4 regions of the Trichococcus sp. ES5 genome follow, and region 2 is predicted to be linked to each of the others. Evidence: riboswitches for the same ligand, from Rfam matches in the RefSeq annotation. Region 2 holds a riboswitch; each other region holds the start of a gene.

Region 1 (7,769 bases), on a different contig from region 2:
TGCAAAATAATCTCATAACGGCGTTTACAGTTTTTTTTTCCCTCAATGAACTATCAAAAAAGTGAAATTGCCGCATAAAAAATTATAGTATAATGGAGCTTGAGCTTTAGAGGCGCAAACAGAGCAAGTGTCTTTGGGAGCCGAATCAACAAGGATAGGAGGCACAGCAGATGCGTTATCATCATGAAATCATCGAATCGGATCCGGAACTCCCCGTGTTCTACATTTTTCACAACGAGCGGAAGGATTCCGGCGTCCTTGCCCATTGGCACAAATCACTGGAAATCAGCTATACGATGTCCGGAAAAATCAGTGAATTCACGATCGGTGGGATCGTCCACGAAACGAATGCCGGAGACATCCTGGTCATCAATTCAAATGAAGTCCATTCCATCTGGGACGAGCATAATCAGACGAAAGCTTTGTCGCTCATTTTCCCGTATGCCTTCATCAAATCCGAGATACCCGATTACGACAACAAAAGCTTCCGCCTGACGAACCGGCTTGCCTATTCGGATCTGCAAAGAGAGAAACTGGCTGAACTGCGTGGCTTGTTGGACCGGTACTTTGTCGTAATGGAAAGCGACGGCGCCGAAAAAGCCAGACTTTTACTGAAAGGGATGTTGTATCAGATCCTCTTTCTTTTGGACACGCACTTTTCTGTCCCGAAAACAGATCAGAACAGAGGCAGCTCCTCGTTGCCGCTGATATCGGCTATAACGGAACACATCGATGAGAATCTGGAAAAGGATCTGGCGCTGGATCAATTGGCCGTGGCTTTCCATCTCTCCTATACGCATCTGTGCAGGTTGTTCAAAAAGGAAACCGGCAGCACGATCCACAGCTATATTGTCGAACAGCGGCTCAACCAAGCCGTGAAACTGCTGATGTTCACGGATAAAAACATCCGTTACATCGTGGATGCTTGCGGCTTTCCGAATCAGAAATCCTTTTCTGCAGCCTTCAAAAACAAATATGGCCTGACGCCGAAGCGCTACCGCGACGAGAACAAGGCATAATCCGCCCATAATTTGGGTACAAATCGCCCCTATTTTTTTTGGAAATTCCCTAAAATAGCAAATAGGGAAAGCGCTACCCATTTAGCCTAGGATGGAATGAAACCGTTTTACGGCAGGGGTGGGGTATTGCCTGTTTGGATGGACAAAAGGGATATGGAGGGATTAGGGAATGAGACGTAAGACATTCAGCACTATTTTTACATTAGGGATAACGGCAGGTTTGCTTGCCGGTTGCGGTTCCGGAGAATCGGTGGATCAACAGGATTCAGACCAGCAAGAAGGCGTGCAATCAGCCGATGCCTATGCTGGCGTCGTGAAGACCAGCATCTATGTGAAGGGATATGAAGGAGGACCGGGCGTACCGAAGCTCATCATCGAACTGGAGGATGCGGTCGACAGTGTCGATCCTAGCGGCTGGCAGGTCATGACGGCCGGATCGGAACGCACGGTGACGGACGTCTATACATCCGATGAAAACGGGAACCCGCAGGAGAATTCAAACTTCATCGCGATCGATATGGAGACCGGTTTTAATGATGAAACCTTCAGTGTGATCGGATCCCCGTTCACCTACAATACGACGACATCGATGAATGAGTGGTCTCCAGCTTATGAGGTCGCAATCGCTGCTCCTTCCGTCACGATCGAGGATGAAACCTACTCTTTGAGCATCACGGAGGATGCCGTGAACAACCGCATCTCCCCGGATACGGATTTGTTCACCGCCAGAGGAACTTTCAGCGGCACCTACGTGAATCCGATGACGGATCAAGAAGAGGAATTGACGCTTTCGATAGCTGCCTATGAACCGGAAGAACTTGCCGAAGGGGAAGCGAACCCGTTGGTCATCTGGCTGCACGGTCAAGGTGAAGGCGGAACAGATCCCGACATCGCAATCCTTGGAAATGAAGTATCGGCGTTGGCAAAAGAGGAGATCCAGTCCTATTTCAAAACTGACGACGTGACCGGAGCTTACGTGTTGGCTGTCCAAGCGCCTACCTATTGGATGGACGAAGGGGACGGAACGAACGGCAACGGCAGCGGCATCTCCAGATACACCGAAATCTTGATGGATACCATCAATGATTATGTAGCTGCGCATCCGGATGTCGATACCGATCGCATCTATTTGGGAGGCTGCTCGAACGGCGGCTACATGACCATGAATATGGTCATCCAATACCCGGAATATTTTGCTGCGGCTTATCCGGTCTGCGAGGCGTATGCTTACTATGAATACGAGCGCAACAGCGATGGCACGTACGTGAAAACGAATGATGAAGCTACCGGAACATCAAGTTTTGTGAAGACCGAGCAAGTTTGGTTCACAGCAGAAAAAATCCAGGCGATCAAAGACTTGCCTATTTGGCTTGTCCAATCCGCGGATGATTCGGTTGTCATCCCTGCGAATTACATGCTGCCTACTTACCAGGCGCTCATCCAGGCCGGAGCGGAAAACACTTGGATGTCCTACTACGAAACAGTCGAAGGAACGGACAGCCCGGGCACTACTTACCTAGGCCACTTCTCCTGGATCTACTTGTTCAATAACCAGGTGACAGGCGTCCAGGATAAGGAAGCGATCGCGGCTGCTGCCGACACTGAAACATTCGGATCAGAACCAAGCAACGCTGCCGGCGGAGGAACAGCTGCAGCGACAGTCGGTGAAACCACTTATACAAATATTTTCGAGTGGCTGAATGCGCAATCAAGATAAAAAGAATCAGCAAAAATGATTCTTGAGTAAGGCTGGCGCTTATGTTAAGATAGTTACAAAATTACATACGAAAAAGGGAGCTTGTGTCAGCAGGCTGAGAGGAAGTAATCAACTTCGACCGATTACCTGATTTGGATAATGCCAACGTAGGGAAATAACATTGAATGATTGTATTCAGCGGGAAATGCCTATCCGGACATTTCTCGCTTTTTTTGTCGCAAAAAAACTATTTGGAGGTACCTCATGTTCAAAACGTTATTCGAAAATGTCCAGCAACAGACGCCGCTGGTCCACTGCATCACCAATTACGTCACCGTCAATGATGTCGCTAATGCCCTCTTGGCTGCCGGTGGGTCGCCGATCATGGCGGATGCCCCCGAGGAAGTCGCGGACATCACAAGCATCTGCACCGCCCTGAATCTGAATATCGGCACCTTGAACAGCCGAGCCGTGGAGTCGATGCTGCTGGCAGGGCGCCAAGCCAATGCGCTCGCCCATCCCGTTGTTTTGGATCCGGTCGGTGCGGGAGCATCCCCCTTTCAGGACTGAAACGACATTCAACTTGCTGGAAGACATTGCCTTCACCGTGATCAAAGGGAACATTTCGGAAATGAAAACGATCCATTCCGGCAGCGGCACGACGAAAGGCGTCGATGCAGACATCAGCGATGCCGTGACCGAGGAGACGCTCGAGGCAACGGTCGCTTTCGCCAAACGCTTGGCCGACCGCAATGAGACGGTCATTGCGATCACCGGCGCAATCGATATCGTTGCGGACCGGGACAAAGCCTACATCATCCGCAACGGACATCCGCAGATGGCGAAGGTGTCCGGAACTGGGTGCATGCTGTCGGCATTGATCGCCGCCTATTGCGGAGCCAACTCGGAGCAGTTGCTGGATGCTACCGCGGCAGCGGTATGCCTGATGGGAGTCAGCGGCGAGCTGGCTTATGAAAGGATGATCCGCAATGGGGCAGGGACTTCATCCTATCGCAGCTACCTCATCGATGAAATCAGCAAGATGTCGGCCAAAAAACTGGAAGGAGGCGCTAAAATTGAGAATAGATAAGAACGATTTGCTGCTTTATGCGGTTACCGATCGCCAATGGCTGGGGGAAGCATCCTTGGCGGAACAGCTTGAAGAAGCCATCCAGGCGGGCGTTACTGTCGTGCAATTGCGCGAGAAGGAACTGGATTTTGATGCCTTTGTATCCCTTGGCAAGGAACTGCAGGCTGTGGCCAAACGCCACCGCATTCCCTTCATCATCAATGATGCGGTCGATGTGGCCTGGGCATTGGACGCGGACGGTGTACATGTGGGGCAGAGCGATATGCAGGCGGGAGATGTCCGCAGCCGGATCGGCGAGGGGAAAATCCTGGGTGTTTCTGCCCATTCCGTCGAAGAGGCGCTGGCAGCCGAACGGAACGGGGCCGATTATCTGGGCGTCGGTGCCATCTACGGTACAGCAACGAAGCCGGATGCCAATACGCTATCGATCGAGACGCTGCAGCAGATCTGCCAGGCGGTGAGCATACCCGTTGTGGGGATCGGAGGCATTGCTGAAGGGAATATCCTCAATCTGAACGGCAGCGGCATCGACGGGGTTGCCGTCGTATCCGCCATCTTTGCGCAGCCGGATATAACCGCGGCTGTGAAGAGACTGCGCCCGTTAGCCGAAGCGATGGTGCAACCATGAAACTGGAAGCAGTCATCTTCGATCTGGACGGGACGTTGCTGGATTCCATGCCGATTTGGCAAGGATTGGGAGAAAAGTATTTGCTTCAGAAAAAGCTGCAGCCGGCTCCTGGCTTGCAGGATGCCTTGAAGACGATGAGCCTCACGCAAGCTGCACAACAATTTCGTGCAGCATACGGATTGCATGAAACCGAAGCGACGATCCTTACGGAAATCGAGATGCTGATTGCGGATCTTTACCGTCATGAAGTCCCGCTTAAAGCCGGCGCCGCGGAATATCTGCAGACCTTGCAGGAGCAGAATGTGAAAATGTGCATCGCCACCGCGACCGAAAGAAATTTAGCCGAGAGCGCCTTGGAACGTTTGGGCATCCGGGACTATTTCAGCACTATCCTGACCAGCAGTGAAGTAAAGACGGGCAAAGACAATCCGCTCATTTATCAGCGGGCGTTCGAACATCTCGGGGCTCCCCTCACGAAGACCGTCATCTTTGAGGATGCCCTGCACGCCATCGAAACGGCAACGGCAGCCGGTTTTCGGGTAGTCGGCGTCTATGATGAGACGGCGGCACAGGATAGGGAGCGCATCGAAGCGTTGACGGAGAAGTACATCTATTCATTTTCGGATTGGAAAGGATGATAAAAACATGAAAACAGTATTGACGATCGCCGGGTCGGACAGTAGCGGCGGAGCGGGCATCCAAGCGGACCTGAAGACGATGATGGCGCATAAAGTCTATGGGATGAGCGTGATTACAGCGCTGACGGCACAGAACACAACAGGCGTGGCCGGAATCATGGAAGTGACACCCGAATTTGTGGCGCAACAGCTGGATTGCGTCTTCAAGGATATCCGGCCGGATGCGGTGAAGATCGGCATGGTGTCGAACGCCGCAATCATCAAAGTCATTGCGGAGAAGCTGTTCGAATACAAAGCGGAAAATATCGTCGTGGACCCGGTCATGGTGGCCACAAGCGGCAGCAGCCTGATGCAGGACGATGCCAGCCAAGCTTTGCGGACGCTGCTGTTGCCGTTGGCTGATGTGATCACCCCGAATGTGCCGGAAGGAGAGGCATTGAGCGGTGTCAAAATCGAGAGGAAGGCGGATATGCTGGCTGCGGCGGAGCGCATCGCTTCAGCAGCGGGGACTAGCGTGCTCCTGAAAGGCGGCCATCTCAAGGACAGCGCCGACGATCTGCTCTTTATGGACGGGAAAGTTAGTTGGTTCGAGTCGGAACGGATCAAAAACTCGAATACGCATGGCACCGGCTGTACGCTTTCCTCGGCCATCGCCGCGAATCTGGCTTTAGGTCACGGAATGGAAGCGAGTATCCGCCAAGCCAAAGCCTACATCACCGGCGCACTGCGTGACGGACTGGATCTGGGCAAGGGCAGCGGCCCGCTCAATCACGCTTACCGCATCAACTAAAAAAGAAAACAGGCGCGAGCGCGCTTGTTTTCTTTTTTAGGCTTTAGGTTTGCGGTTGTAGCCGCGTTCCCCGAAAGGTTGCTTGTCGCTCAGCCATTTTCCCTCCAGTTGTCCCAAGGCCTTCTTCTCGTTGAAGGAAGGGTCCTCGCTCTTTTCTAGCACTTCCAAAATCGTAAAGGTGAAGGCTTCCTGCCCGAATTGGTTCCAATCGGCTTGGAGTTCCTTATTGTTGTTCGCCCCCATGTTCAAAATATGTTTCATGCCGTTCAAGGTCTTCAGGTTCGGGGTTTTGCCGATGAAAATCTTTTGATTTTCCGTGTTCTTTACTTCGTAGATACCGGCTTCAACCGGGACCGCTTCAAATTGGCGTCGCAGTTCTTTTTTCTGTGCCATTTCGCTTCCAACTCCCTTTCTGGATTTACTCAAAAGCATACGCAAATTTTGATATTCCGTCAATTACCCCTGTCCACAGATGGAGACCACAACGGGTAAGCATTGGAGGTTCAAAATCAGTACGTTTATAATTATCTTTCCTTCTAATGTTCGTGAATATCTGGTTTTATAGGGTTAAAAATAGGTATTTCTTTCCAAATTCTAAATAAAACCTCATTATTCTGTCGTTTTTGTTTGTTATAATTTTGATTATAGTGAACATTCAGAATTTTTGAGCGTCTGCGTTGAAAGTAGAGGTCACCTCTATGGTCCGCATCCGGTTCATATTTGCGATCGAAGGGAAGATGGAAGATGGGATTACTATTATTCGATTTTGACGGTACATTGGCAGAAACATGCAAAATTAGCGAAATGGCTACAATGGATACATTTGAACATTTCGGCTATCCCGCTCCAACCCCTGAGCAACTGCGTGAGGATAGAGGAAAGCCCCATTTTGTGAAGTTTACCGGCTATCTAAAGCAATATGCTCTATCTCCGGTCGAGCTGGATAAGCTGATGGAAGTTTTTTGGGACAAATATGAGAAGTATGAAAATATGCTGTTGGAACCATACGATCTGTCGCGGGAGTCCTTGATGGAGCTGAAAGGGAACGGACATCATCTGGGCGTGATTTCCAACAAAGCAACCAAGGCTTTGTTGCGCAGCCTTGCTGCAGTGGATCTGTTGGACCTGATGGAAGTGGTCATCGGATTGGATAACATGAATCAACACAAACCGAATCCGGAAGGCATCTTCACCGCTTGCGAGAAAGTCCCGATGGCGAAAGAAGAGACCGTGATGATCGGTGATACCATTTATGATATGCAGATGGGGAAAATGGCAGGCGTTAAGACCGTCGGCATCACTTGGGGGGGAAGTTCCGCCCAAACCTTGCGTACTGAAAATCCGAATCGCATCGCCAATTCCTTCGTTGAACTGGAAATCATTCTTACAAGCCTGCTTGATGCTTAAATAGATTGGAAAAAGCCGTTGTCCTTTATTCTGGACAGCGGCTTTAAAGTTGATTTAGCCCTTGTACAGACTGCACTTTCAGGATAAAGTAGAGAGGTAGAAAAACACACCAAGCCAACGATGAAAGGAAACAATATGAATCCAGAACAATTTGCCCAAGCCCTTGCCGAAAAGGGGATCCTTTTGAATGAAACGCAACTCGAACAATACGCAACTTATTTGCACCTGTTGCGCGAGTGGAATGAGAAAATCAACCTGACCGCCATCACTGAGCCGGATGAAGTCTATCTGAAGCATTTCTATGACTCCATTTCGCTGGGCTTCCATATGGATTTTACCCAAGCGGAAGTCACCCTTTGTGATGTCGGCGCCGGTGCCGGTTTTCCGAGTATCCCGCTCAAAATTGCTTTCCCGAAATTGCAGGTGACGATCGTGGACTCGTTGAACAAACGGATCACTTTCCTGGAGACTTTGGTTTCCGAATTAGGTTTGACGGGGGTG
Region 2 (7,769 bases):
TTGAAAAGCCTCCGACATATGCAGAAAGATTTGCCCATAAAGGAGTCCGGCTGCCCCGCCCGTTTTCTGGACGAAGGACATCCCGGCCATTTTGAACAGATCTGACACCCCTGCCTGAAGCCCTTCCGCTAACTTTGCCTTCAGGTCTTTGGCACCCCGAAGCATATTGGCCCCGTGATCGCCGTCACCGATGGATTCATCCAGCATGTTCAGATACTTCTCATTTTTTTCCAGCTTTTCGATGAACAAGCTCAGCCATGCTCCGGCTGTCTCAACAGTCAACATTTCCATCACCGCCTTGGATTCCTGAATCACATGCTTTACATGCTATCTCTGCTTCCATTGTAAACGTTTTAATCCAAAACGACAATCAGGAGACTTTTGGGAATAGACTGCAGATTACCGACTCACTATTTTTTGCTGAGCATTTGTGCAGCTGCTTCATCGAGTATCACGGTCACATGCTTGTGGGTCTGCAGAATACTCGCCGGCAAGTCTTCTGTGATTGGACCTTCCAGCGCGGCTTTGACGGCAGCGACTTTTTCTTTTCCGAAAGCCATCAGGATGATCTTTCTTGAAGAGAGGATCGATTGGATCCCCATCGAATAGGCAAACCGCGGGACATCCTTCTCATCCGCAAAGTAACGTTTATTGGAATCAATCGTGGATTGCCATAGTGCCACTTTCTGGGTACGGGAATCAAAAGATGTGCCCGGCTCGTTAAAACCGATATGCCCGTTCGTGCCGATGCCGAGAATCTGCACATCGATCGGATTCGCGGCGATGATTTCTTCGAATTGCGCGCATTCTTCCGTTTCATCCGCCAATCCGTCCAGCAGATAGTTTTTCTTGAACGGTTTTGCATCGAACAAATGCTTATGCATGAAATAGTGATAACTCTGCGGATTGTCTTCGGAAAGACCCATATATTCGTCCAGATTGATCGATGTCATCCCCGAAAAATCAAGATCACTTTCCCGCATGATCCGGTACAGCCTCTCCGGCGTGCTGCCGGTTGCCAACCCGAGCACTTTCGCACCTCTTTCCATTTCCTCGCGGATTTTTTCGAATGCGTAACGGCTTGCCTCTTCAGGAGTCGCTTTAATGATTATTTCCATGATCTGTAACCTACTTTCTGTTATTTTTGTATACTGTCTGTCCATAACTGATTGTCCGCTCGACCGCAAATGACTCCGAAAGCAGGACCATATCGGCATCTTTTCCAGGAGCGATGCCCCCTTTTCGCACCAAATCGAATTCACGGGCCTGATTGACTGAGCTCATCTTTACCGCATCCAAGATGCTGCAGCCGGTGAAGGCGATGATGTTCCTGAAAGCCTCCTGAAATCCCAGCACGCTTCCTGCCAAATTTCCGCTTTCCAGACGGGCTTGTCCTTCTTTGACGATGACTTTCTGTCCGCCCAATTCACTGATGCCGTCGCCCATCCCTTTGGCACGCATGGCATCGGTAATCAATTCGATGCGGTCTGCGCCTTTTTGTTTGAAGGCGATCTTGACCATTTCCGGATCGATATGCAGGCCATCGACAATCATTTCCGCATAGATGTCATCCTCCAGGAACGCATGTCCGGTCACACCCGGTTCACGATGATGGAGTCCCCTTTGCGCATTGAAGAGATGGGTGACATGCGCTGCCTTGGATTTTCTCAGCTGGCTGCGAAGAGCATCCGAATGCCCGACCGAAAGCACGATGCGGTTATCGAGACAATACTTTTCGAATGCCGTCGCATCAGTGGTCTCCGGCGCATAGGTTACCAAACGGATCAAGCCGCCGCTCAAGTCCTGCCACTTGCGCATCAAAGCAGCATCCGGCAGTTTGATGTGTTCTTCCGGTTGCGCTCCCTTAAATACTGCGGAAATGAACGGCCCTTCGAGGTGGATGCCTTGGATGACCGGATTTTTTTCCGCGGCCTTGCGGATGCCGACCAAAGCCTTTTCGATATTTTCTGTCGATTGCGTCATCGTCGTCGGAAAATAACTGGTGATCCCTTCCCGGTGCATCGCCGCAATCATCCGGTTGATGCCCTCCGCATCACCGTCCATGTTATCCACACCATATCCGCCATGGCTGTGGACATCAATGAAGCCCGGCACCAGCCTGATTCCGGTTGCGTCAATCACTTCCTCGCCAGATTCGGGAACGTATTCCGACATATTCCCGACTGCGCTGATTTCTTTTCCGAACCGGATATACCCATCGGAGATGACTGTTTCCCCTGTATAAACTTCTGCATGGATGATCACTTTTTTCATTTGCGTTCCCCTCTTCGATCCTGAACTTTATTTTCACTGTGCACCTGCATGACTCAGCCGCCACATCCCACTATTCCGATTTTTTCGAATAACCTTGCACATTTTTTCTCGTCAGATCCATGTTGTATTTGAAATTCTCATCCTGCACCAAGAAGGTCGAAATCACATCGATCAGATACATCATCCCGAACTGTGTGTTGACGAACACCGTGTTGTTGACGAAACGCGAGTGGTAACCGAAGCAAGTGACGTCCGCCAGTTTCGTCAGGGAACTGTTTTTGAAGCTCGTCAGGGCGATGATCTTCGCTTTTTTCTTCTTGGCGATCTCCAGTGATGCTATCAGTTCCGGCGTTTCGCCTGAATTTGAAATGGCAATCACCAATTCGTCCTCCTTGATGATCGAACTGTTGATGATCATCAGGTGGGAATCCGTAACCCCCGTGGCATTCAGACCCATGCGGATCAAGCGTTGCGCCAATTCGGCGGCCGTGAACCCGGAACTGCCGATGCCGTAGATGACTGTTTTGTTTGCATTTTTGATCCAATCGACAACCGTTTCGATTGCCTGATCCTCGATCATCTGATTGGTTTCATCGATGACTTGCGTATAATAGCCATAAATATCGTCATAGACAGTCGGCATTTCTTTCAAAGGATGCTCGCTTGCCAATGAACGCAGCGCAATCTTCATATCCACAAACCCATCGATGTTGATGCGTTTACAGAAACGGGTGATGCTGGACGTCGAGGTCTCCACCTTCGCCGCCAAATCCTTGATGTTCATATTTTTGATGGATGCTTTATTCTGCAGAATGTAATCCGCAATTTTTTTCTCGTTCGCGGAAAAAGCGGAATACTGATTTTGGATCTCTTCGATGATTGTCATTTTTCGTTGCCTCCTCCTGTTTTGCGCAGCCGCCAAAAGCGCTTTACGCATTTCTTGACTTCGCCTTTTCCCCTTCGCTGATAGAATAACACATGAAAATAGTTTTTTCAATTATTATTTTATGAAAATAATTTTCTTAACTATTTCTATTGGAGACACTTTTAGACAGCAGAAAGCCGCCCTCTTCCGAGAGCGGCTTCCTGCTTATGCGGATGTTTTAAATTCTGTTCCGATCCAACACGCTTCTTTTTTCCATTTCCAGGATGATGAAATAAGCCATCCCGGCTCCGATGGCGGAGCTGATTGCGAAGCTCGGAAGGAAGAGCATCAATGCTGCTTCCATGCCCATAAAGAGCTGCGCCAGCAAAGTGCTCACCAGCGAGCCCAGGATTCCGGTGCCTATCCATTCACCCAGCGCCGCGTAACCGATCTTTTGCGTTCTGGCATAAAACAGACCTGCGCAAACAGCTCCGATCATGCTGCCAGGAAAGGCAAATATGGTTCCCGTTCCCAGCAAGTTGCGCAGCACGGAAACGCCGAAGGCCTGCAGGACGGCGTACCCGGGTCCTAACCAGACAGCGGTCAGTACATTCAGCAGATGCTGCATCGGTGCTACCTTTGCAATGCCGATCGGGATGACGAAGATGCTGTTGCTGACCACCCCCATGGCAATGATCAAGGCAGTGGTGACTAATTTTTTTGTGTTCATAAGATTTTCCCCTTTTCAGTTTGATTCATTCCTTTTGAAGCCTGATCTATGCGAACCGTTTCCCCTCCTCCCGGATTTTAACGAAAATAAAAAGACACCTCCCCTGAGATGTCTTGGATATACGTACGGACTCCAGACCGAGCTCAGTTCCCTCCGCCAGTACGAACTGGATCAGGTTTGAAGGGTTCCGACAGTTTCGGTCTCAGCGCTCGCGCGCACCCCTACTGAAAATAAAAAACGCTATATGATCTGATGCGAAAATCAGAAAATATAACGTTTTGATGTCTATTATGCGAATAGTCAAACGCCACATTCCCTCCGCTAGTATGAACTAGATCAGGTACAAAGAGTTCCGGCAATGCCGGTCTCAGCGCAATAGCGCACCCCCAGTGTTTCTCATTTGATTCTAACCAATAATCCGCGGAAACGCAACCCTATTCTGAAGCTTTCTCTCCCGCAGCGCTCGGATCCAACACAATGGCTTTTCCGAAACTGTCCTGGCTCTGCAAAAAGGCATGGGCTTGGGCAACCTCTTCGAGCGGGAAGACTCGCTCGGGATCCACAGCAATGCCTTTTTCTTCAATGTACTCCAGCAGTTCATTCACCTTCTCGCCGGAGACGTCACTCGAATGGAAAGTAGTCAAGTAGCTGTTATGCTTCAATTCCATGATGGGATCGAAATCCTCCAGGAACCATTTCCCGCCCAGTTGACCGGTGCTGCAGACAACGCCGCCTTCCCGGATATGGGAAAGGCTGTCCTTGATCGTCGCAGGGCCGATCAATTCCAGAATTTTGTCGAAAGTCTCTTCCGTTTCCAACACGCCGTTGCGGTCTTCGACGTAGTCGGTGAAGCCGGCTTCTTTCAATCTCTCACCCTTTTCGGCTTTCCGCGTGCTCCCATAAATCCGGATATCCGGGAATTGGGCTTTGACCAACTTGGCAAAGGCAACCCCGACACCGCTCGTTGCCCCCCGAACCAAAACCTGATCGGATGCTTGGATCCGCAGATTCTTCATGGAACCGAAAGCCGTATAGTAGGTTTCCGGAAGGGCCGCCAATTGGGACCAAGGCAAATTGGTGTGGACTGGATAGATTTGGTCATCCGGCAACAGGGCATATTCCGCATAACTCCCGTCGAAGGCTCTCCCCATTTCCCCCATGATCGACACCACTTTTTGACCGAGCGGCAATTTTTCTTCGTCGCTCGAACGCTCCACTATCCCTACGCATTCAATCCCTAAAATGCGGGGAAATTTGACCGAGGGGGATTTCCCCTCCCGCGTAAAGATTTCCGAATGGTTGATGCCGAAGCCCATGACCTTCACGAGAGACCAGCCTTCCCGGATTTCCGGAAGCGGAACTTCCTGATGCACCAGTTTTTCCGGTCCGCCCGCTTCATGCACTACGACTGCCTTCATTTCTCCGACTTCCTTTCTTATTTTCATAGCGACAGCATGCAGCTGGGTATTCCCGATTGCGTACCGCAAAATTTCTTGTAGGCATAGGAGTCGCACAAAGTCACGGCATCTGTTTGAAAAAGCGGCACCGATTCGCCCTGGGCAACCTCCGTCAGTTGAACCGAAACCGCACGCCCTTCATAAGACAGGCCGGATTTCTTTGCCTGCTCCTGCTGCTTTCTTTTGTCCAAAATTTCATACTTCCGTCCGTTCTTCACAAAATGATTCCCGGTTTCGATGAATTCGAAGTTCACATGCTGGTCCACGCAATCTTGGTGCATCCTGTGCACCCATTCATAATGGCATTCCCTTGCCCCATCATAGTTTTCCCCGCCAACGATGACGCGTTCGATTTTTCCGGACGACAAATGCTTCGTCAAGTCGATTTCGCCGATCAACGGTGCGGCCATGATGCCTCGGTGTTTGAAAGGCAGATCCAGGAGTACCGGGATCCGCCTATCGGCCATCTTTTGGTTTTCGGCAGAGACATTCATCCACACGTTTTCCCAACCGTCTCCCCAATTTTCAGGAAGGCAATCTTTCACGCGTTCGATTCTTTTCGTCAACAAGTAGAACAGCACGTCCGAACGCTTCTCAATCATCTTCCAGACTTCCCCGCGCCACTCGTCCGCTTCCTCAAGAAAGAAGTCAGAAGTCATGCAGACGCGTATCGTGGAACCAGGAGGTATGACAAAGTCGCCGCGCCGGTTTCTTTTCAACGGTCGATCGAAGCTGCTCTGGACTTTATAAATCAGCGCGCCATCTTTTCCTCGTTGACTATCCAAATGAAACATATAACAATTTTGGCATCCCGGGCTGACCTTTTTGCAGCCGTGCAACGGGTTCCAGATATCACTCAAGCGACCACTCCTTTGAAAAGATCAGGCAAATCTCCGTCGCAACGCGTTCTCAAGTAAGTACAGGATGACATTGACAAGCAGACACAACAACATCGACAGCACAGTACCCCACAACAGTTTTACGACGCTGAATGTCCGCAAGCCATCGAAAAGGACAGTTCCCAACCCGCCCGCATTGATCGTTGCGGCGATGGTTGCGATGCCGATTGTGGAGGTCGCAGCGATCCGTATCCCTGCGATGATTGATGACATTGCCAACGGCAGTTGGATTTTCCGGAACATTTGATTCCTCGTCATGCCCATCCCTACAGCGGCTTCGATGATTGTCGGATCGATCTCCTTGATCCCTGCGGAAAAACTGCGCAACAGGACATATTGGCAATAAATCACCAATACGATGATGGCCGTGTTCCTTCCCAGTCCCGTCAACGGAATCAAGATGGCAAATAGAGCAAGACTCGGGATCGAATAAAGCAAAGAGGTCAGATAGATCAAGCCGTTCATCACGCGTTCCTGATGCATGCAGGCCAGGATTATGCCACTAGCGATGAGGATGGCGATCGTCAGCGTCGTCCCCACTAATTCGATATGCTGCATCGTGGCAAGCAACAGTTTTTCATGGTAAGTATTCCAGTATGCAATCATTTCAGCTCACTCCAAAATGCCTCTTGTTCCTTTACGGTGGCAATCAAATTTGCGACAAACTCCGTTTTCGGATTGCGCATGATTTCCCTCGGTGCATCAAATTGACAAATCTTGCCTTTGTCCATTACCAGCACTCTCGTCCCCAGCTTGAACGCCTCATTGATGTCGTGGGTGACCAGCACAAAGGTTTTGTCTCCCAATTCTTTGTGGATCTTTTGCAGTTCATTCTGCAGTTGTAGGCGCGTGATCGCATCGACCGCTCCAAATGGTTCATCCAGCAGCATCACTTTCGGATTGGCGGCAAGCGCCCTCGCAACGCCGATACGCTGTTGCTGACCGCCGGATAATTGTTTCGGCTTTCTGTCGGCAAACACATTCGGATCCAGTTGGACAAGCTCCAGCAATTCTTTGACGCGGGCTTGGATTTCCTTCTTGTCCCACTTCAGCAGTTCCGGGACTGTCGCGATGTTTTGGGCAACGGTCATGTGCGGAAACAGACCGATTTGTTGGACGACATAACCGATTTTCCGTCTAAGATCCACTTCGTTCATTCCGCTGATGTCCTCTCCGAAGAAGGTTATGTTCCCTTCATCTTCACGGATCAACCGGTTGATCATTTTTAAAGTCGTCGTTTTGCCGGAGCCGGAAGAACCCAGGACAGTGATGAACTCCCCCTCCTTAATTTCAAAAGAGATATCATCGACTGCCTTCGTGCCCCCTTCCCCGTAGAGCTTCGTCACATTTTTGAATTCTATCGCGGTTTGCTCCATGCGGCCTCAACGCCTCCTTATTTTATCGAATCAAAGTACTCTTTCGCGACCGCTTCATATTCTTGTCCATCGACGTCCACTTTAGCATTCAGATTCGTCATAGTCTCCGTATCCAAAGTACTGCTGATGTTGTTCAGAATTTCCGCAATGTCAGGATTCACTTCCAAC
Region 3 (7,769 bases), on a different contig from region 2:
AAAAGGACGGCCTGCCAGTCATCCTGGTCCGCCGCGAAACATCGCCTGAGGATTTGGCCGGTATGATGAGTTCGGAAGGCATCCTGACGGCACGCGGCGGCATGACTTCGCACGCGGCAGTCGTCGCCCGCGGTTTGGGAAAATGCTGTGTGGTCGGCTGTACCGCAGCCGTCATCGATGAAGAAAACAAAACAGTTGTCATCGATGACGTCACCCTGCACCAAGGCGACCTGCTTTCGATCGATGGCGCAACCGGCAGAGTCTACGCCGGCAAAGTCGCCAAGCAGAACCCGACTTTGGGCGGCAAATTCAGCACCTTCATGGACTGGGTCAACGAAATGAAAGTGCTGCAGGTCAAAGCCAATGCGGATTCCCCGACCGACGTCAGACAAGCCTTGTCCCTGGGCGCGGAAGGTGTCGGACTTTGCCGGACCGAGCACATGTTCTTCCATAAGGATCGGATACCGGCCGTCCGCCAGATGATCCTTTCCCGCACACTGGACGAACGCAAAAAGTACCTGGCAGAGCTGTTGGAAATGCAGCGCCAGGATTTCCAGGAAATGTTCGCCCTGCTACAGGAGCGGCCGATGACCGTCCGCTTACTGGACCCGCCATTGCATGAATTCCTACCGACTGCGCATGCGGATAAGCTTGCCTTGGCGGAATCAATGGGAACCAGTTTGGCTGGTTTGGAAGCGCACATCGATTCCTTGCATGAAGTCAATCCGATGCTCGGTCACCGCGGTTGCCGTTTGGCCGTCACTTACCCGGAAATCTACCGGATGCAGGCGCGCGCCATCATCGAGGGGGCCTTCGCCGCTTCCGAAGAAACCGGCAGCACAATCACACCGGAAATCATGATTCCGTTGGTCTGCGACGTCGACGAGCTGCGCTACGTCAAAGCGGAAATCGTGGCGGAGATTGAGGAAGTATTCTCTGAGAAGGCTGCGACCATCCCCTACCTGATCGGGACGATGATCGAAATCCCGCGCGCCGCGGTCACTTCCGACGAAATCGCGCAGGCGGCCGACTTTTTCAGCTTCGGCACGAACGATATGACGCAGATGGGCTTCGGCTTCTCCCGCGACGACGCCGGCAAGTTCCTGCAGGAATACGAAGACAAAGGCTTGCTGAAGCCAAATCCGTTCCACTCATTGGACGTGAAAGGCATCGGCAAACTCGTCAAATTATCCGCCAAATTAGGCCGCGAAACCAACCCTGACTTAAGTCTGGGCGTCTGCGGCGAACACGGCGGCGATCCGGAATCCATCGCCTTCTTCTCAAGCATCGGCTTGGATTACGTTTCCTGCTCGCCTTTCCGCGTGCCGATCGCCCGCTTGGCTTCCGCACAGGTAGCGATTAAAGAGAGCAGAGCGAAAATGTCTGTACAGAAGGATGTTGTGTTGAGCAGCATCTGATCGAAAAGGCCCGGATCGATGACTTCGATCCGGACCTTTTTGGAATGTCATAATGCGCTTGCGCTCTAGTTGTCCGATTCTACATGGTTATCGGACAACCTCAGTCAACAACACAAATAAAGCCTTCCCGATCCGTTATCTTTCTTCTTATTGGTTATTATTCTTATATTGTCTATTTTCTATTGTCAACAAGGCGAAAATATGGCAGTATAGAGGCATCTTCTGCCTTGGATAAAAGGCCGGAAATGGAAAATAAAAAGACAGTTAATCAAAACAACGGAGGAATAAAAATCATGATGGAATTACCGAATTGCCCGAAATGCGGCTCCCCTTACACTTACGAAGACGGCACAATGCTGGTCTGCCCCGAGTGCGCACATGAATGGAGCGCGGATGCTGCAGAGGCAGCGAACGAAGATCAATTGATCGTCAAGGACGCGAACGGCAACCTGCTGCAGGACGGCGACACTGTTACGGTCATCAAGGACCTCAAAGTCAAAGGCAGCTCGAGCGCATTGAAAGTCGGCACAAAAGTCAAAGGCATCCGTTTGGTCGAAGGCGACCACAACATCGACTGCAAAATCGATGGCTTCGGCGCTATGAAACTGAAGTCCGAGTTCGTTAAAAAAGCATAATCCCGATTCAAAAAAACTGGCGAGGCACCCGAAAGAGAACCTCGCCAGTTTTTTATATTTTTTCGCAATTTGGGTGATACGTTACCATGCTATCCGGCCTCACGCCTTTCATCGGTACGATGGCTGTCACACCTGACAGCTAGGAGATATACGTCGGATCACCGTTCCTTTCCGTTTTGACTTGTTTTGAGAAAGTAGTATGGTCATCACCCCCGTTTGATGCTCGGCATTATGATGATAAGCCCCGCTGGTCCCTTTCAGGATCAACAAAAAAACACATGCGAAAGCACGTGCTCTGTCGGGCAATAGAATGAATGGGAAGATTGTTGCACAACAGATCCGCACTGACCTTGAAAAGCGCGCATTTGCAATTTCAACAAGTCCATCCGACTCACCCCTTCGTTTTCGATTGAAAAGTGTCTTGCCCTTGCCTATCATCTTACCCCTATTATACAGGGATAACGCCCGTGTCTCAATTAATTTACCTACATTTTACTCAAATATAACATTCCCTTTTCGTCCGACGAATCGCCGTTTTTGTAAGGGCTATCCTTTGACATTTTCCGGTGGCTTGCATACAGTTAAAACAAAGACGTTCACGATAGCAACTGTAAAAAAACAAGGGGGTATTTCGACAATGACCACAATCATGATCACCGGCGCAAGCGGTAATATAGGAAGAATTTTGGCGGATCATCTGAAGGAGAGCTACGAACTGACTTTGGTGGATATCCATTTCCATAACGTCGATCCGGCCCTTTTGGAGGGCACCATCGTCAAAGAGTTGGACCTGACTGTCGCCGGCAACTGGGACGGACTGCTGGAAGGGATCGATTACGTTATCCATCTGGCTGGTAATCCTTCACCCGATGCTATTTTTGACGATGAGCTGATCGATTTGAACTACAAGATGCCCTTCTACTTGTTCAAGGAATCATCCAAGTACGAAAACTTCGTCAAACGCATCATCTTCGCCAGTTCCATCCATACCGTCAGCGCCTACCCGAAAAATGTGCAGGTTCACGCCGATGAACCTGTCCGTCCGGGCGATATTTACGGCGTTTCGAAAGTCTATCTGGAAGGATTGGCCAGCCACTTCGCCTTTACGGAAGGCCAAGAATCCATCGGCATCCGCATCGGCAACTTTGATGAAAACCTCGATGATCCGATCGTCGACGAAGCGGGCTTGGCCGAATACCTGTCTCCACGGGACCTTTGCCATTTAGTCGACTGCGCCCTCAAAGCTAAACTTGTTGAGCCGTTCCTGTTGGTGAACGGGCTATCGGATAACCGCTTCCCACGCTTGGACATCTCACAGGCCAAAACTGCCCTCGGTTATCGGCCGAGCGATGATGCTTTTGTGCTGAAGGGCTATTTCCAGGATGACAACGGCGACCCGGTCGAACTGTCCGAAGAAGATTAAGGATCCTCCGATTTGGGAAGACTTCTACTATTTTTACGATTCTGCGTATATCCGCGAGCAAAGTTCTATTGAAGAGCCGGAAATGAACTGATATGATGTTCATTGGAGACAATACAAGTGTCAGATAGACGGAAGGAAGTACACTGAATGGCGAAAAAGAACAAAGGCAACCAGATCCAACGCAGAAATGTGAAACCAACAATACCGGAACTGCATAAAAACAATACTGGCGCGGTAACCAATAAAAAACTGCCGGTCGACGAAGATCCGAAATTGCAGAATTCATTCAATTTTACGATGTACGGCATGCTGATTGGGGCTTCAATCGGTTATTTCGCGGGCAACCTGACTTATGGCTTCGGTATCGGCATGCTGACCGGTGGCATAATCGATTCCTACATGAATACGCAGAAGAAAAAGAAGCGCGAAGCCATCCTGAAGGCGCAAGCCGAAAAAGAGCAGAAATAGTTCATTTCACACAAGTGTTTAGCCATTCTGGCATAGTCCTGGATGCGGCTTTGTGCACCGTGCAACTTGCATAAAAAAATCAACTGTAGTAAAGTGTAACTTAACTGAATAAACCGTTTCACAAAGGGGGGCCGTCCGCGGCTGAGATTGAACATAGATTCTGACCCTTCGAACCTGTTCGTTAGTACGAGCGTAGGGATTGTGATTGAGAATTGAATTTTATTCTCCTCCTTTGTCGATGGTATATTATGCCCAAAAAAAGGAGGAGTTTTTTTTATGTCAAAAAATCTGAACATCTGGATCGAAGGAACCATCATTGCTGCTTTAGCAACCGTTTTATCCCTGATCCCTTTCAATATTGGCCCAAGTTTTTCCGTCACGGTGGGAGCACCGGTCATGCTGCTTTACTGCCTGCGCCGCGGTTTGGTCCCCGGTTTCTTCGCCAGTTTCCTGTGGGGCGTGCTGCACATTCTGATCGGGACGGCCTATATTTTAACGCCGCTGCAAGGTTTCATCGAGTACTTCATCGCCTTTGGTTTCACTGGTTTGGCGGGTCTTTTCACGCCGAAAGTGCAACAGGCGATTGCGGATCAAAATAAAAAAATGCTTTTGTGGAATGTCTTTATAGGCACTGTCGTCGGGACTGTCGGCCGCTATTTCTGGCACACGATCGCCGGCTACTATTTCTGGGGATCCTACGCGCCTGAAGGCTGGAGCGCATGGTTCTACTCCATCACGCTGAACGGCGCCAGCGCCTTGGCGACCGGTGCATTCACGATCATGGTGCTGGCTGTTATCGCCAAAACCAACCCACAATTGTACGTTCCGAAAAAAGCCGTCCGCGGATACTGATTTCATGCCGGAACAACCGTTGTTCATGAGCTATGTCGGCTGTTTGCATCCGCGTTCGTCCGGAACGACCGACACTTCGCGGTTCTCTCAGCTGTTTGCATCTGCGTCCGGCCGGAACAGCCGACACTTCGCGGTTCTCTCGGTTGTTTGCTTCCGCGTTCGGCTGGAACAGCCGACACTTCGCGGTTCTCTCGGCTGTTTGCATCCGCGGTCGTCCGGAACAACCGACACTTCGTGGATCTCTCGGTTGTTTGCTTCCGCGTCCGGCCGGAACAGCCGACGCTTCGTGGATCTTTCGGTTGTTTGCGTCCGCATTCGGCCAGAACAGCCGACGCTTCGTGGATCTCTCGGTTGTTTGCGTATGAACGCAAAGAGAACAGCCGACAATCCATGACTTGATCGCCCAATTTGGACCGGTAACCCAGTCATGAAACATCCACTTTTAATTACAGAAAAACTGAGGCGTGATCCGAATCTCGGATCACGCCTCAGTTTTTTGATTCTATTCGACTAATCCGGACTGGCGTTCCAGTGTGAAACCCTTCCCGGCAACCTCATGCACCTGCCCGATAATCACGAAAGCAAATGGATCGATATCGTTGACCAAGGCATTGATGGCCGACAACTTACGCTGCTCGATGACGCACAGCACCGCTTGCTGCTGCGCCCCCTCAAAAGCCGTTTCGATATTCACCAGGGTCAGACCGACATCCTGCACATACAGCAACGCCTCTTTGATTTCCTCGAACTTTTTGGAAATGATGAAAAGCTGCATCTTATTCGTTCCGGTTACCATCACTTTGTTGATGACGATGGACGTCAGGAACACCATGATGAGCCCATAAAGAATCTCTTCCATGCTGGAAAAGAACGCCTGGATCAGCAATAAAATGACGTCGAACGCATACATTCCCACTGCAACCGGGATGCGGAAATGCTTGTTCAGGAGCAGCGGCGGAATATCCATCCCGCCCGTAGAAGCGCCGACCTTGAACACCAGCCCCACACCCAACCCGCACAGGATTCCAGCGTAGATCGCCGAAAGCAAAATGTCATCCGTCATGTTCTGCAAAGCGGGCACTGTCCGGAAAAAAGTCAAAAACGTCGGGAAAATGATCGTGCTCAGGATCGTCGTCAACGCGAACTTCCTTCCCAACAACGCGGCTCCGATGAAAAACATGAGACCATTGAAAATCAGCACGACCAAAGAAATGTTCAACCCGAAGAAATGATTCAAAATGATGGCAAGCCCCGTCGATCCACCGGCGATCAGATTTTTCGGCAAAATAAACGCCGCTATCGCAAATGCGACAATAATATTCCCGGCAATGACTGCAACTATCGGTTTTAATGTATGTAAAAGTTTCAAATTAGCCCCCTCCTTTGTATGGGATAACTTTCAGGAAAAAGATATCCACGCCATTATAACAGATATATGCTGGATAAAAAGAGTAGTATCAAACTTTTTGAATCAAAATCGGACTGACAGCTATACAACACAAGAATGTCAAATATCAAACAGGTTATTTCTATACTCGTACAAATAAAATATTTTATTTTGTGTGCAATATTTGTCGATTTATGAGGTATAATTCTATTAACGTGAGCAGAAGATACCGATGGAATTGAAGAAGTTATTTAATATCCAAATTACAGACCACAATCTCCTGATCGATACTCTTAAAAAACAAAAACTGACCGCCCTGATTATAGGTGGTTCGTAAAACCGCGTTATTTTTCCTGGTTTATGATATTCACCGCTTCTGCGGTTGATATAAAAAAACTAACTGGAGGAATCATCATGAAAAATTACTTATTATTGTTTGGTAGTGCATTAATTTTGACTGCCTGCGGAACGAGCACTGATGTTGAAGTTTCAGAAGAAGCATCATCAGCTGCAATGGCCACCTCAGAATCAGTGCCAGAATCAATTCCGGCAGTCAGCGAAGAAATAGTGATTGCCCCTGTCGAAGAGCCCGCTCCGCAGCCGGATGTTTCAAGGGAGTTCAGAAATGCACTCGGCAGCGCAGAGGATTACCTCAATTATTCAAGTTTTTCTAAGCAAGGATTATACGATCAACTCTTATACGAAGGGTTCCCCGAAGATGCAGCACAATACGCGATTGATAATGTCGCAACCGATTGGAATCAGAACGCACTCCAAACAGCCGTCGACTATTTGGATTACTCTTCTTTCTCTTATCCAGGCTTGTATGATCAATTGGTTTACGAGGGTTACGCTGCTGAACAAGCACAGTATGCACTTGATAATGTGACAACGGATTGGAATCAGAATGCGCTTCAAACAGCCATTGATTATTTAGAATACTCCTCTTTTTCCGATCAGGGTTTATATGACCAATTGATTTACGAAGGATACACTGCTGAACAAGCACAATATGCAATGAATAATTTACCTCAGTAAAACATGATCAGCAGTACGGTTTGATTTTTACCTAGTTATCATCTAAGCAAAAAAGGTTCCTGACATCTCTCTGATGTTAGGAACCTTTTTTTGAATTATGATGCGGCCAAGAAGACTCGAACTTCCACGGGAGATACTCCCACCAGCCCCTCAAGCTGGCGCGTCTGCCATTCCGCCATGACCGCAAAACCAACTATTTTATTATACTTTTAGAATGGCTCTCTGTCAATGAAAAAAAAATTAAATATTATTACCTGAATTACCTGAATTATTCATAGATTTTCAGAAAACGTCATGAAACGTTAGTCTTCCAATATATTTTGTCTTTCCAGTTCACACCCAAAAGGTGTGAAAAAAGAACCCCAATCTGTTATGGTTAATGTACGACCAACAACCAAAGAAAGGGGTTCTCTCAATAGCAACTTTACACGAAAACACGCTAAACTTCAAAAAAAAAATGACGGTTACAAATACTGGAGGTAATCTCTCCACGGATGCTGGTCTCGTTTTAGTTAAAGAATTCCTTTATTCAATCGGATTCGAACAGT
Region 4 (7,769 bases), on a different contig from region 2:
TTATTCTTAGGTCAGTAAGAAATAACAAAAAATCATACCAGGGGGAAACAAAAATGAACAAGACAAGAATCATGACCATCCTATCCGTTGCAGGCTTATTTGTTGGAGGTGCAGCACCGGTACTGGCAGCGAGCGACACGGCAGCCCAGAACGGCATGATGACCCAAGAGCAAATCAAGTCAGGCGAATGCACAAATGAAGGAGCAAAAAAACAAGGCAATGAAGAGGCAACCATGAAACGTGCCCGCGAGAAAAGCGGCACGTGCGATGGAACGGGTACGCAAGCCAATCAGAACGGCAACCAAAACGCTACGGGCGAAATGGATGGCGACGGCAACCAATACGGTACGGCTGAAACGGACAATGACGGCAAAAACGGTGTCCGCGATCAATCTTGCCAAACTGAATAACAGTCCATCACATTAGAGTGAAGACTATAAGACAAGAAGGGGCGGTCTCGCAATGAGATCGCCCCTTTTTGTGCGTATTCCACTTTTGCAGCTGAAATCCCACAGATCGAGAGAACAAGACTGCAAAAACATACCCGCCAGCTCCGGCCAGGCTTTCGTTCGCCGGAGGAGCCGGTAAATAGATGGGCTCTTCTCCGATGTAGCTTCAGCTGGTCGGAAGACGGCATCTGAATGTGGTGTCAACTCCAGCGAAGCCTCCTTAACCGGAGCTGGGTAGCCCCACAACTTCTCCATGCAAAAACTCCTCAACCTATCCAATGCTTCGCCCATAACTCATGACCGCAAGCAGCACCATGTACGCGAGGAAAACAAAGTCGTTGCCGGAAAAGCCGATCTCATAGTAATAGGTTCGCTTCACATGGCCGGAAAACCGTTTCGCTTCCATTGCCACGGCGATGCGATGCGCGCGCCGGATGCTCCCTGACAAGAGCGGGATGGTGTAGACCTTCATCCTGAGGAGAATACCCTGCAAGCCTTTCACCTTTTCGCTTCCGCGCACCTTGCGAGCATTGCGGATCGTTTCGAATTCTTCCGTCATGATCGGGATCAACCGCAGCGCAGCCATGAAGCTGTAGGCATATTTAGGATTCAGCCGAAGCTGTTGCATCAACGAATAAAACAAGTTGACCGGCCTCGTCGTCAATGCGAAGGTCAAGCCCAAAACAGCGAAGACCAATGCGCGCAGGCCGATCAGCATCCCCCGCAAGAAACTTTCCTCGGTGATGCGGATCAGCCCCCATTCGAACCAAAGCGTTTCGCCTTTTCCGAACAGGATCATGGCGCTGGCTGTCGACACGAAAATGGCGCAGAAAGGGATCAATAGCAACAAAATCCGCTTCAACGGCTGTCCCGTAAACAGCAGGAACAGGATCAAAAGCCCGCTGCCGATGAAGGCCATGATTTCAAGGTTGCGGACAAACATAATTGCGATGCAGAGCAGCAGCGACATGCCCAATTTCAGGCTGGGGTTGACACGGTGGAGCCAGGTTTCTTTCGCTTGTTCCCATTCCTTCATCTGCACAGTCCCCCTTCCAAGCGCAAATCAGCGGAGAATGCAGTCCGCATGTCCGTAGCCGATCCGGTGGTGTCCCGGATTTCGCCGTCGACAACCGTCCAAAACGTTGTTCCGTAGTTCCGGGAGAGTGTTTCATCGTGGGTCACCATCAGGATGACGGCGCCCTTTTTCCGGTAACTCTCCAAAAATTCCAGCAAGGCAAAGGTGTTTTTGGAATCCAACCCGAAAGTCGGTTCATCCAAAAGGATCAGCCGCTGACCTTGGATGATCGTCGCAGCGACGCTCAGACGCCGCTTTTGCCCCATCGAAAGTTGGAAAGGATTTTTCTCCCGCTGCCCGCTCAACTGGAAGAGTTCTAGGTATTCCTCCACCAGCTTCTCGATTTCCGAATTCCCCTTGCCGTCCAACCGGAGCGAATAAGCCATCTCTTCGTAGACCGTGTTCGCCACAAACTGGTACTCCGGATTCTGGAAAACGAAAGCCACCCGTTCGGCTAGCTTCTTCAATTTTCTGATTGGCTTTCCCTCCAACTCGTAGTGCCCGCTCGTTTTGATGAACTGCATGACGGCATGGAGGAAGGTGCTTTTTCCGGCTCCGTTTTGGCCGCGGATGATGACCCATTCACCCGGATAGGCCGCCAGCCCGGCCCCTTGAATTTTTATTTCCCCATTGCGCAAGCCTTTAAAATCGCGCAGTTCCAGCAGCGGACTCTGCAATCTAAAGGACTTCTGCTTTCGTTGCAAGGGCGTTTCCGCCAGATGTTGGTCCCATACCCCCGGAAACCAGATGCCCTGCTCCTTCATCTCGTCCTTGTGGGCCGAGAAGATTTCTTCGTTCGGTCCATCGGCGATGATGCGGCCGGATGCATCGAACAACACGAGCCGTTCGGCGAATGCCAGCACATGATCGATTTTGTGTTCCACAATGATGACCGTTTTGTCCTTGCAGACATCCTGCAGGACCTCCCAGATCGCTTCCGTTCCTTCCGGATCCAGCATGGCGGAGGGCTCATCCAAAAAGAGCACTTCCGGATCCAACACCAATACCGAGGCGATCGCCAGCCGTTGCTTCATCCCTCCGGAAAGGCTTTCGATGGGGATATGGCTGTCCGCCAGCTCCAAACCCACTTGCCGGAGCGCAACGTCTATTCTGGCAGTCATCTCTTCGCGCGGAACCGCCAGATTTTCGAGCACAAAAGCGAGTTCTTCATCGACATAGGGCATGCAGAATTGGCTGTCCGGGTCCTGAAAAACATAGCCCCAGGAAGCCGGCGTCACGAGCTTTTCGGCCTTCATCGGCACTTCGATCGATTGCGGAATCAGCCCGCTCAACACCTGCAGCAGCGTGGATTTGCCGCAGCCGGACGGCCCCAAAAGCAGCACTTTTTCGCCTTCAGCCACCGAAAAGGAAAGATCCTTGAACAACAAATCGGCGTCGCCGGGAAACTTCAACTTCAGCTTTTCCACATACGCTCGCTGCTCCATTTCCGCCATCCTCCTTAATCCATATCTGTGAAATCTTCAGTCGAAAGCGGACGGACAAGGTTCGTCACGCCGGTATCCTCCAGGACTTCCGCCAAGTAGTAGGCCAGCACCCCGGCAAAGAAAATCGAGCCGGCAAAACGGGCCAACAAATACAGCGCCAAGTTCCAAGCAGCCAACTCAGCAATCTGCCCGTTCAACGCATCCACCACTAGCGAACCCACGCAAGATGCCGAAGCTGCCAAAGCGGCAACCTTCAGGTCAAAACGTTTGTAACGGAAGGCCATGAACACCAATTCCGCAAACAATCCTTGCACCACGCCGGAAAGCAAGACGGTCAGACCCCATGGCGACCCCAAAAGGAATTCACCTGAAGCCGCAGCGATTTCCGCCAACAGCGCCACACCCGGTTTGCGGATGATGAAATAGGCGACGGTACCGGCGATGAACCACATGCCGTACAGCAGCTGATCAAGATGCAGACCCAACGGCTGCACCGCGTAATAAACCGTTCCCCACAGGATGTAGACGATCCCGAAAGCGATGGCGATGACGATCGTCACCAAAATATCTGTAAGCTTCAATTCTTTTTTCATTTTCTCTGTCTCCTCATTGTGTTTTATTTTGTCTCTTATTGCTCCAACGGTACCGGCCACGTTTCCATGCGATAGGCCATTTCCCAAAATGCGTATTCGTACTGACTGCTGATGATGAAATGCTCTTTCATCCTTTCGCGGTCGGCTTCACTCACGGCTGCGGCAATCTTATCCAGATGCTCAATCTGCTCATCCACCCGGTCCTGAAAATCCTTCCCGCCATAGGTAGCGATCCATTCCTGATAGATCGGTTCTTCCGGTGCTGCATTAATGAAGGCGTCGCCGATTTCGGCGTAGAGCCAGTAGCAAGGCAGAACGGCGGCGATCACATCCCCCAAATGCCCCGAGTGGCCGGCATGATAGAGATGGGACGTGTAGGCGTATGTTGTGGGCGCGGGTTTGAAACACTCTTTTTCTTCCGCGGTGATGCCCATCCTTTTCGAAAATTGTTCATGCAGGCCGATTTCGGCGCTGTACGTATGCTTCGCGAAGTCGGCGAACTGGTTGGTCGTCGCAATATCCGGTGCTTTGGCTGCGCCGAGCGCCAAAATTTTGGCGAAGCGCGTCAGGTAATAGGAATCCTGCTGGATGTAAAAACGGAAATTCTCCAACGGCAAGGTGCCGTCCCCGATCCCTTTCACAAACGGATGCTCCATGCTGGCTGCCCAGATCGGTTCTACCGCTTGGCGGATTTGTGCTGAAAATGTCATTGCTTTCCCTCCATATGCTGTGAGCGCTCCGCAAGGGTCCCGACTTATCCGAACGGCCGCTCTTGATTTTTGCAAACAAAAAAACCACTCTCTTCCCAACGGAAAAAAGTGGTTGTATGTTCCTTATGCAATAGGGACTTACTTAGCCAAAAGAGGCCGCCACTTCCCTACGCTGGTACAAACCAGATCAGGTTCTAAGGGTCTCGAAGTCCTACTTCGATCTCAGCTTTTTGGCGGACAGTCATCCGCCGGTAAAGCACCCCTAGTGGTAAAAAGAATATTCAGTTCATTTGCTATTGTTCTAATCGTATCATAATTTTTCCGGAAGTCAACTCGTTCTGTTGCACTAAACGTTACCGTTTCTTGTATTTATTCACCATATGCAGCCAACAACGCTTGTCCGTCTGCTTCAAAAACCTGCAATGCCTGCAGCGCCAAATCCTTGTTCATCATGTTATTCAGGACATCCGGAGGGATCGTGGCAGTATGCGCGCCCGACTCCAATGAATCGATGACTTGTTGGGAATTTTTGAAGCTCGCTGCCATGATTTTGGTCTTGTAGCCTCTGGCATCGATGAACGTCCGCATGGAACGGATCGCCTTGAAGGGATCGATCGCATTGTTCAGCATCCTGTTCACATACGGTGCCAGATAATCGCATCCGGCTGCGGCGGCCAGGATCCCCTGGTCCGCAGAATAGATCAGTGTCCCCAGGATCGCTCTTTCCGGATCGTCCTCTTTCACTTTTTTGATTGTTTCCAAGCCTGCTTGTGTAACGGGAATCTTTATCGAAAGTCGGTGATTTGCATCAAATGTCTTTATTGCTTCATAATCGGCAAACATTTCTTCAGAAGTCGTACCCAGCAATTGTACAAAAAGTTCCGTCGGCTCCAAAGCCAATAAATCTTGTAATTGTTTGAAGCGACTGCCGGAACCAGTCGACAAAATCGTCGGGTTGGTGGTGACTCCTTTCAGAAATCCGCTTTTCAAAAAACTTCCGATTGCTTTGATGTCGTTCGAATCTATGTACATACGCTACTACCCCACAGTTTCAGTGATTTTGATGATGGTGCCTTCCGCGATTTCGTTCACTGTTTTGTGTTCAACATACAGAGAGCCTGCCAATTCAGCGACTGTTTCTCCGCTGAAGTTAATGGTGATGTGCCCCAGATCCCTGAGGTTTTTGTTGACCACATCACCCACTGCTGTGACGCGATAACTATCGTCGCCGATAACCAACGCGTGTCCTAGTTGAATATCCTGCTCCAGTGCATTTTGTTCGATCAGGAAGCAATATGGCCGCAATGCTTCCGGAGCATCGTCTCCGAACAATACCATCATATCCTCAGCTAAAAACTCCTTAGCATTAGGTCCGATTTCTGTGACTACCGTTGAATAAATTGACATTTTTCTTCACCTTTTCCGATTATTAGTTTTTAACCATTGGCTGAACGAACCCGTTCAGCTTTTCTGAATTTTTAATACAATCCGAAGCTTGCTAACCAAGCGACGAATACGCGGGGCACACCGTTCAGGAATCGAGAATAAAGAACGGATGGTACGCCGACTTCTACTGTTTTAGCTTCTGCTTCCTGCAAGCCTAACCCGACTGGAATGAAATCGCAAGCATTTTGTGTGTTGATGGCGAATAAAGCCGGTAAAGCTAAGCTTGGTTCGATATTGCCTTTACCGATCTCAACACCGATCAATGTTCCGATAACTTGCGCGATTACGGCGCCAGGTCCCAATAGCGGAGAAAGGAAAGGCAAGGAGCAGATGAACCCTATGACCATCAAGCCCCAGACATTACCTGCCAATGGAATCATCATTTTCGCGAACAGATTGCCGATTCCGCTGCCTTGGATAATACCGATCAGCATCGCTACAAAGGCCATGAACGGGATGATTGTCTGCAAGACTGTCTGCACCGCTTCACGGGCTGATTGCAGCATGATAGCGATCCCTTTACCTGCAGCCAAACCGATTTTTGCCACTACGCTGCCTTTTTCGGCATTTTGTTGCGTCAGTTTTTTGTCTGTAGTGTAAGCGACTTTCTCTTCTGCCACTGGTTCTGCAGTTGCTACGCTTGCTGCCGCTACATTTGCTGTCTCGCCAGTTACTTGGATCTGATTCAAGCCAACATTTGAAACGTAAATGTCTTCGGTGATGTATTTAGCCAAAGGACCAGATTTACCGGTGGCAACAACGTTGATTGTCGGGATGCCTTTTTGAGGATAGATGCCGCATCTCAATGTTCCGCCGCAGTCGATGATAGCCAAGGCTGTTTCATCATCCGGAATGGATGTTTTGAATCCGTTTACGGCTTCCATACCTGTAAGTTCAGCGATTCTGTCGACGATGGCAGGTTTTTCTCCGCCGCCTACGATGTAGATGAATTTATGTTTTTGCTCTGTTGGTGTGATGATCAGTGGTCCGCCCCAGCCGCCGGAACCTTTTTCGACTTTGATGCTGTTATATTTTGTCATAATGAATACCCCTCTCGTTCTCATGCATTCTATTTGTTTAATGCAACATCTTCTTGGTCGTTATTATTGAACTTTCGCTGTTTTGCTCAATTGGATTCCGGATTTTTTGCAGACATAAGCCGTTGTGAAGTCGGTTACATATGCGCCTACAGCATTCATCACAAGCCCGACAAGCAGATAACGGATAGCCAGTGGCGTGGTGCTCAATCCTAACGTTTCAACACCCGAAGCGATTCCTAGGAATACGAACAATTCGCCTGCATTGATGTGCGGGAAAAGGCCGTTACTCGTATGGTTGTATTGCGCAAGCGCCGCATAGAAACTTGGCTTGTAGAACTCCGGCAAAAATCTTCCTAACGTGAATGATGCGGGATTCCCCAACATGAAGGCTGCCAAGAAAGGCAGGATACAGTTTCTGACCAAGGAATATTTAGAGAAGCGTTGTGCGAGGCCGTTGATTTTTTCCTCACCGATCAGCTTGATTACGACATTCATGAATACCATCAGCATCAATACGATTGGGACGATGCCGGTCATCCAGCTCATAAATGTATTTGCACCTAATTGAAATAATCCGATAAAGCTTTCTGCACCTTTAACTAGAAAGTCCATATTTAACACTCCTTATTATATGTATTATTTCTGACACAATTTAACCGAACTTAATGTTTGTAATTTTTTTGGTCAATTCCTTAAAGGGAGATTCTTTCTCCGGAATGATTTCTCCGTTTATGAACATCCGGTAATTAGCGACCGCATTCATGATGGTTTTGCGGGTGATCTTGATTTCAGCCAGCACATCCGGATCCTCTGCCTTGATGGCTTCGATCAGTCTGCCGTTGAACTTGTTGTACGGTTTGAACCTGGCCAAGATTGTGGTCCCTTGCAGCTTTTTGCCTCTGACGATGACGCCTTTTTCATCCAGTTGGAACATGATGATCGTTCCGGAAGTCAGCTTCCCTGCCCGTTTGCCTATCGCAACTCTGCCGTCCGCCTTCAACTCGTTGTATT

What was found. A riboswitch is a leader RNA that binds a small molecule or an ion and turns the genes downstream of it on or off. The one in region 2 is predicted to bind thiamine pyrophosphate.
Region 1: it holds a riboswitch for thiamine pyrophosphate, as region 2 does, so the genes downstream of both, TES5_RS15615 (hydroxyethylthiazole kinase) here and thiW (energy coupling factor transporter S component ThiW) in region 2, are expected to answer to the same signal.
Region 3: it holds a riboswitch for thiamine pyrophosphate, as region 2 does, so the genes downstream of both, thiT (energy-coupled thiamine transporter ThiT) here and thiW (energy coupling factor transporter S component ThiW) in region 2, are expected to answer to the same signal.
Region 4: it holds a riboswitch for thiamine pyrophosphate, as region 2 does, so the genes downstream of both, tenA (thiaminase II) here and thiW (energy coupling factor transporter S component ThiW) in region 2, are expected to answer to the same signal.

What each region holds. Positions count from the first base shown of each region.
Region 1 covers NZ_FJND01000016.1:13,392-21,160, reverse strand. The annotation lists gene TES5_RS11310 (helix-turn-helix domain-containing protein) at 171-1,019, shown strand; gene TES5_RS11305 (prolyl oligopeptidase family serine peptidase) at 1,189-2,736, shown strand; TPP riboswitch at 2,800-2,906, shown strand; gene TES5_RS15615 (hydroxyethylthiazole kinase) at 2,980-3,285, shown strand; gene TES5_RS11300 (hydroxyethylthiazole kinase) at 3,257-3,805, shown strand; gene thiE (thiamine phosphate synthase) at 3,792-4,433, shown strand; gene TES5_RS11290 (HAD family hydrolase) at 4,430-5,071, shown strand; gene thiD (bifunctional hydroxymethylpyrimidine kinase/phosphomethylpyrimidine kinase) at 5,079-5,861, shown strand; gene TES5_RS11280 (GIY-YIG nuclease family protein) at 5,898-6,254, opposite strand; gene TES5_RS11275 (HAD family hydrolase) at 6,606-7,268, shown strand; gene rsmG (16S rRNA (guanine(527)-N(7))-methyltransferase RsmG) at 7,404-7,769, shown strand, end outside.
Region 2 covers NZ_FJND01000011.1:86,070-93,838, forward strand. The annotation lists gene dhaL (dihydroxyacetone kinase subunit DhaL) at 1-285, opposite strand, end outside; gene nagB (glucosamine-6-phosphate deaminase) at 411-1,118, opposite strand; gene nagA (N-acetylglucosamine-6-phosphate deacetylase) at 1,129-2,274, opposite strand; gene TES5_RS09660 (MurR/RpiR family transcriptional regulator) at 2,345-3,160, opposite strand; gene thiW (energy coupling factor transporter S component ThiW) at 3,378-3,869, opposite strand; TPP riboswitch at 4,001-4,102, opposite strand; TPP riboswitch at 4,165-4,267, opposite strand; gene TES5_RS09670 (zinc-binding dehydrogenase) at 4,304-5,287, opposite strand; gene TES5_RS09675 (DUF5131 family protein) at 5,311-6,186, opposite strand; gene TES5_RS09680 (ABC transporter permease) at 6,208-6,831, opposite strand; gene TES5_RS09685 (ABC transporter ATP-binding protein) at 6,828-7,601, opposite strand; gene TES5_RS15580 (glycine betaine ABC transporter substrate-binding protein) at 7,619-7,769, opposite strand, start outside.
Region 3 covers NZ_FJND01000012.1:71,957-79,725, forward strand. The annotation lists gene ppdK (pyruvate, phosphate dikinase) at 1-1,418, shown strand, start outside; gene TES5_RS10100 (zinc ribbon domain-containing protein YjdM) at 1,712-2,053, shown strand; gene TES5_RS10105 (NAD-dependent epimerase/dehydratase family protein) at 2,691-3,476, shown strand; gene TES5_RS10110 (hypothetical protein) at 3,624-3,944, shown strand; TPP riboswitch at 4,059-4,160, shown strand; gene thiT (energy-coupled thiamine transporter ThiT) at 4,221-4,796, shown strand; gene TES5_RS10120 (hypothetical protein) at 4,820-5,188, opposite strand; gene TES5_RS10125 (YitT family protein) at 5,299-6,165, opposite strand; gene TES5_RS10130 (Ltp family lipoprotein) at 6,598-7,221, shown strand; tRNA gene TES5_RS10135 (tRNA-Leu) at 7,323-7,406, opposite strand; partial or broken gene TES5_RS15590 (transposase) at 7,637-7,769, shown strand, end outside.
Region 4 covers NZ_FJND01000007.1:75,737-83,505, forward strand. The annotation lists gene TES5_RS07575 (hypothetical protein) at 54-410, shown strand; gene TES5_RS07585 (energy-coupling factor transporter transmembrane component T family protein) at 721-1,485, opposite strand; gene TES5_RS07590 (ABC transporter ATP-binding protein) at 1,482-2,969, opposite strand; gene TES5_RS07595 (ECF transporter S component) at 2,984-3,562, opposite strand; gene tenA (thiaminase II) at 3,598-4,272, opposite strand; TPP riboswitch at 4,420-4,546, opposite strand; gene TES5_RS07605 (transaldolase family protein) at 4,642-5,304, opposite strand; gene TES5_RS07610 (PTS glucitol/sorbitol transporter subunit IIA) at 5,311-5,679, opposite strand; gene TES5_RS07615 (PTS glucitol/sorbitol transporter subunit IIB) at 5,751-6,758, opposite strand; gene TES5_RS07620 (PTS glucitol/sorbitol transporter subunit IIC) at 6,822-7,370, opposite strand; gene TES5_RS07625 (transcriptional regulator GutM) at 7,411-7,769, opposite strand, start outside.